Linked DNA regions of Mucilaginibacter gracilis. The protein of the gene in region 1 interacts with the protein of each later gene in a pairwise test. Links are inferred from orthologs where the notes say so. Each region holds a gene or a part of one and is shown on either strand. Other genes may lie near its edges.

Region 1 (3,148 bases):
AGGGTCAATACCATCATTAGCTAATATTTTGATCATCTTTTATGTTATTGTTTAGCCCCCCGGCCTCCCTAAAGGGGCAGTTATTGTCCTCGTTTAGAGTAGCCGGGAGTTAGTCGTTTTAATTTTGTTCCCCCTTTAGAGGGTTAGGGGGTTTATTTATACTTCTCGGCAAACTCCTGCATGGTTTCTATCAGCACATAAACACTGGTAATGGGCAATGCGTTGTAAATAGAAGCCCTGAAACCACCTGCACTGCGATGGCCCTTTATGCCAACAATATCCTTTTCATCGCAAAGTTTAAGGAACGGTTTTTCGTGCTCCGGGTTTTCGGTTAAAAAGCAAACATTCATTTTCGAGCGATCTTCGGGCACGCATACACCTTTAAACAAAGGATTACGGTCAATCTCTTCATACAAAGCAGCGGCTTTGGCATTATTGGCTTTCTCAATAGCTTCAACACCACCGTTAGCCTTTAACCAGCGCAGGGTAAGCATAGATACGTAAATAGCAAAACAAGGAGGCGTGTTGTACATTGAACCACCTTCTATCTGTGTTTGATAGTTTAGCATGGCCGGTATTTTACGATCAACCTTACCTAAAATATCATCCTTAACAATTACCAACGTTGTACCCGCCGGGCCCATATTTTTTTGAGCACCTGCATAAATTAAACCAAAATCGGCAACGTTAACTTTGCGGCTAAATATGTCTGAAGACATATCGCAAACCATTGGCACCGGTGACTTAGGGAACTCATGCAACTGGGTACCATAAATGGTATTGTTTGATGTTATATGGAAATAAGCAGCGTCGGCAGGTATCGCATAATCTTTAGGGATATGGCGGAAATTATCCTCTTTAGCGGTAGCCAAAACGTTAACACCGCCAAAATATTTAGCCTCCTTTATAGCTTTGTTTGCCCAAACACCGCTTTCAACATAAGCTGCTGTGCCGGTTGATGATAAAAGGTTATAAGGCACCATAGCAAACTGTGTGCTTGCGCCGCCCTGTAAAAATAATACTGAATAACCTTCGGGTACGCTAAACAACTCTTTTACCAAACGTATAGCCTCATCTAAAACAGCCTCAAATTCAACCGACCGGTGCGATATTTCTAAAATTGATAAACCAATTCCATTCAAATCAACTACGGCCTCGGCGGCTTGTTTTAGTACTTCGTGTGGTAAAATGCCTGGTCCGGCACCAAAATTATGTTTCATGTTCGTTGTATTTAGTATTCTGTATGTAAGCCTTTTGCGTTTTAACCTAAAAAACTATAGACTTTGTATATTATCATTGTCTCGAAAAACATTATACTCTGTTAAGAGTATGGAAATTTTTACGGCCCGAAGTTAGTAATTTGAAATTGTCCAGCTACTTTTTATCCAAAAATAATTCTTTAAAAAATCAATTATTACAAACCAACCATAGGGGGAATTTTCAACATAGCATTTTGTTTTTATACAATATGCTTCAGTAAACTTATGGCATCAATAGGGTTAGCTGCCGAAAACACGGCATTACCCGCCACCAATACATTTGCACCTGCGTTAACAAGCTTTGCGGCATTACTATCATCAACCCCACCGTCAATTTCAATATAAACCTTAGGGTTGCGCAATTGGCTTAGCTTTTTTAAATCGGCAATTTTTTTGTATGTATTATCTATAAACTTTTGAGCGCCAAAACCCGGATTAACCGACATAATGAGCACCAAATCCAAATCCTCAATAATATCATCAAGTAATGCAACCGGCGTGTGTGGGTTAATGGCCACCCCTGCCCTGCAACCCAGTTCTTTTATTTTATTAACTGTTCGGTTTAAATGTGTACAAGCCTCGTAATGTACGGTAATACCATCGGCCCCGGCATTTTTAAATTCTTCCAGATACCTGTCGGGGTCAACAATCATCAAATGCACATCCAATGGTTTTTGGGCATATTGTTTAATGGCCTTTATTACCGCGAAACCAAAAGATATATTGGGCACAAAAACGCCATCCATCACATCAACATGTATCCAATCGCCTTCGCTTTGGTTAAGCATCTCAATGTCGGTTTGTAAATTGGCGAAATTAGCCGTTAATATGGATGGGGAAAGCAGATGTTTCATGCGGCCAAACTTACGCAAAATTTTAAAACTATGCGTTTTGTAACCGCATTGCGCAAGCTTTTTGTGCCATACCAAGCAACAAAAATTGATGCTTTGAAGAAGTTATATAAAAACTAAGCAGTTTTTTGAATTGGATAAAATGCCGTAAAAAGCATTGATCAATCACAATTTAAAAGCAAATCGTAATACTTTTTCATTAAAACAGTATCGTAATCTACTAACGATTTATAAGCCTCGGCAACCAGTTCGGTGAGGATAGACGAACCCAACTGCCCGGCACCATTTGGTATGGCATCGTAATATTTGATGAGATCCTTAACCCGGATAATTTCATACAACAGATCTTGTATTAAATCTGTCTGATCGTTAGTCCTCCGGGGCGGATCGGCCGAGGAATTGTTTAAAAAACCTAATGGATCAGTTGGTGTTGGTATCATTTGTATCAAACAGAGAGATCGGTTATTAGGTTTATATTAGTTATAGCTTTACTTAGGTGAAATAAAATACACGTAAAAATGTTTGCAAGTTTTTAAAAAAAAATGCAATTTCCTATATATTGCAACAAATTCTTACCTATTCGTCATCATATTAAGGCATATAAAAGCAAAAACCTCCGTTACGGGAGGTTTTTGCTTTTAATTTAATAAGTATTAGTTTTTAGCAGGTGCTTCCGGGCGCGGCAATAAAGCTTTGCGCGATAGTTTTAATTTACCTTGCTTATCAACATCTAAAAGTTTCACTCTCACTTCGTCGCCAATTTCAAAAATACCGTCCATTGTTTCAATGCGTTTGTGGTCAATTTCTGATATATGCAACAAACCATCTTTACCTGGCATAATTTCAACAAATGCACCAAAAGGCATAATTGAACGAACCTTGCCTTCGTAAATTTCGCCAACCTCTGGTTTGGCAACTATTTGGCGGATGCGGGTAACAGCTTTGTCGATAGATTCTTTGTTATCACCAAATATCTGGATGATACCCTGGTTATCTTTTTCTTCGATAGAGATGGTTGCGCCGCTTTCACGTTGCATT
Region 2 (3,137 bases), 2.6 Mb from region 1 along the record:
AAGCAATTCGCTTATGTTGCTGCAAAGATATGGTTTTTATTTGGGATGTTACTTAACACCTTTCATTCCACCGTAAAATTCTACTATCGAACGTAATTGCTGTAAAGTAGATTGAATGTAAGATTGATCAGAAATAAATTCAAAAGTTAGGCTATTGTATAATTCTCGATTATGTTTAAAAACACCTTTAATGTTCACATGTCCTAATAAATCGTAGCTAACATCTATCTTTAAATTATGTTCATAGTTTTCAAATGTAATATTTCCTTTTACCTCACTATTGCATTTAGACAGAGAGTTATACAAATTGAAAAGTTCGCCGGTTGTAACCCATATCGGTGAGCTGACTGAAAAACCATGTGATGCCATCATAATATCAGCCTCCACATCGTAACCGCCGAAATGGGTTGTTGTATCAGGAAATCCAAAAACCTTTTGGAAGGTAATTTTTAAATGTCCACCATTTCCCTTTATTTCAAAAAAATCCATAAAACTATTTATTAGACCTCGATTTTCTGATCCCCTGCATATCGCCTAAATCCTTCGCCCTACCGATTGGCTGTTTATTAGCAATAAAATCCTTTTCAAACATTATAGGCTTCGTGAAGTAACAACCTTTGCGATTTTTTCAGGATAAGAGCCGTTTAACCACGTATAGTAGTTTATTCTCAAACGGGTAACTTCAGCCAACCTCTCTGCAAAAGTTTTGCCCAACCAAAAAGCCACGTCTAAATGATCTTCGTCATCCATGCTAACCTGGTTAACTACCATCGCCATTTTTCTTTCCATCGGTTTCAATTTGCTTACCTTCTACTATAATATATGAAAAATGGAAGAAACAAAAAACCTGCCGAAAATTCGACAGGTTTTTCTATTCTGAAAATTCTTTTATTCTGAGAATTCTGATATTACTTCTTAGCGTATTTAAAGTTCTTACCAATAAATTTTGCATTGGCACCTAACTCCTCTTCAATACGTAATAACTGATTGTATTTAGCTATCCGGTCTGAGCGTGAAGCCGAGCCGGTTTTAATCTGACCGCAATTCAACGCCACAGCTAAATCAGCGATGGTAGCATCCTCAGTCTCGCCCGAGCGATGGCTCATTACCGAAGTATAACCATTGGTTTGCGCTAATGATACCGCGTTAATAGTTTCGGTTAAAGTACCAATTTGGTTTACTTTTACCAATATAGAGTTTGCAGTATCTTTATCAATGCCGGTTTGTAAGCGCAACACGTTAGTAACAAATAAATCGTCGCCCACTAACTGCACTTTGCTGCCCAGTTTCTCGGTTAATAATTTCCAGCCATCCCAATCGTCTTCGGCCATACCGTCTTCAATAGATATAACAGGATATTTTTCAACCAATTGAGCTAAATATTCAACCTGCTCTGCGCTGGTGCGTATTACGCCTTTATCACCTTCAAATTTGGTGTAATCGTATTTACCATCTTTGTAAAATTCAGATGCGGCACAATCAAATGCAATGTAAATATCAACACCTGGTTTGTAACCTGCTTTTTCAATAGCTTTTAAAATAGTTTCAACACCATCTTCGGTACCTTCAAAAGTTGGGGCAAAACCACCTTCGTCGCCAACTGCGGTTGATAAACCACGGTCGTGTAATATCTTTTTCAGGTTATGGAAAACTTCGGTTCCCCAACGCAATGCTTCCGAGAAAGAAGGAGCACCCACAGGCATAATCATAAACTCCTGGAAAGCAATAGGAGCATCAGAGTGCGAACCACCGTTCACAATATTCATCATCGGGATAGGCAATGTGTTAGCGTTTACACCACCAACGTAGCGGTATAGCGGCTGGCGGCTCTCTTGTGCGGCAGCTTTAGCAGCAGCAAGCGAAACACCTAAAATAGCATTGGCACCCAGTTTACTCTTGTTAGCTGTACCGTCAAGGTCAATCATCAGCTTGTCAATCGCGTTTTGTTCAAAAACGTCAAAACCTTTTAAAGCAGGGGCAATTATATCGTTAACGTTAGCAACGGCTTTTAAAACGCCTTTACCCATATATACTTTTTTATCATCGTCACGCAGTTCAACAGCTTCGTGAACACCGGTTGATGCTCCCGACGGAACAGCCGCACGGCCCAAAGCGCCATTTTCTGTTAATACTTCAACTTCGATAGTTGGGTTACCGCGCGAATCCAGTATCTGGCGGGCGTGAACGTTAATTATAATACTCATTTTTATTTTATTTATTGGGTTAAAGGTTATTATCTATTCCAGACTGTTTTTGAGTAAACACCCTAAATAAATTACTACGGCTGCTAAATTATAAAAACTTTGGCAATTACCCCACCATTTACAGCAATGATTACAATTATTTTGTGTATAATTTACACTAAGGTATTATTGGGCGCGGAGAAGAGGCAGTAAGCGAGATGTAAGAGGCAGGGTAAGAATCAAGAAGTAAGAATCAAGAGACAAGACAAAATCTTGATTCTTACATCTCGCTTCTTGATTCTTACTTCTTGATTCCTGCCTCTTGATTCTTGATTCTTACTTCTTGATTCCTGCCTCTTGATTCTTGATTCTTACTTCTTGATTCCTGCCTCTTACTTCTTGATTCTCCCCCCTACTCCCATTTAAACGTTTTAACCGCAACAGCGTAAATACCGATAAACCAAGCTCCCAGTATAAGTAATTGGTGGGTTACATCGCCCAGGCCTGCGCCTTCAAAAGCAACCTCGCGCATAGCGGTATTTAAATACGTTAAGGGCAAAACCTTACTAATGTATTGCAACCATACCGGGAACGCCGATGCCGAAAAGAAAGTGCCCGACAGCAAAAACTGGGGCATGGTAATAATATTTGAAATTGGAGGAACGCTGCTTTCGTTTTTAGCAATGCCCGATATAATGAAGCCAAAGCCCATAAATATAATGAGCCCAATGGTGGCCAGTACCATCATATTAAGCACTGTTGTTACGCCGTGTATTAATGTAAAGCCAAACACGTAATGCCCAACCATAATAATAAACAAGGCTCCCAGTAACGAAAACACTAACCGCGCCAGCATTTCGCCAAGTACAATGCTGTATCTTTTTACCGGTGTAGCAAAAAAACGTTTAACAACTAAGGTAAGGCGCAGGCTTAAAAACACAAACGCAGTACCAA

What was found.
Region 2: the proteins of rpe (region 1) and eno interact in binary tests that used the Escherichia coli proteins (3 or more experiments, as listed by UniProt). The link is inferred for Mucilaginibacter gracilis from one-to-one orthologs.

Annotation. Positions count from the first base shown.
Region 1 is NZ_RBKU01000001.1:3,824,107-3,827,254, reverse strand. What follows is about bases 287-3,097. They hold rpe (ribulose-phosphate 3-epimerase), read right to left. Parts: upstream 2,114-3,097; coding sequence 1,460-2,113; downstream 287-1,459. Other genes in these bases: pnp (polyribonucleotide nucleotidyltransferase), read right to left, coding at 2,764-3,097; BDD43_RS16910 (hypothetical protein), read right to left, coding at 2,272-2,550; serC (3-phosphoserine/phosphohydroxythreonine transaminase), read right to left, coding at 287-1,220. In the rest of the region: BDD43_RS16925 (D-2-hydroxyacid dehydrogenase), read right to left, coding at 1-36; more of serC, read right to left, coding at 153-286; more of pnp, read right to left, coding at 3,098-3,148. UniProt on the Escherichia coli protein: Catalyzes the reversible epimerization of D-ribulose 5-phosphate to D-xylulose 5-phosphate.
Region 2 is NZ_RBKU01000001.1:6,383,038-6,386,174, forward strand. The notes cover bases 57-2,856. They hold eno (phosphopyruvate hydratase), read right to left. Parts: upstream 2,205-2,856; coding sequence 909-2,204; downstream 57-908. Other genes in these bases: BDD43_RS28505 (WapI family immunity protein), read right to left, coding at 57-489; BDD43_RS28510 (hypothetical protein), read right to left, coding at 592-789; BDD43_RS28520 (ABC transporter permease), read right to left, coding at 2,596-2,856. Outside these bases: more of BDD43_RS28505, read right to left, coding at 49-56; more of BDD43_RS28520, read right to left, coding at 2,857-3,137. UniProt on the Escherichia coli protein: Catalyzes the reversible conversion of 2-phosphoglycerate (2-PG) into phosphoenolpyruvate (PEP). It is essential for the degradation of carbohydrates via glycolysis.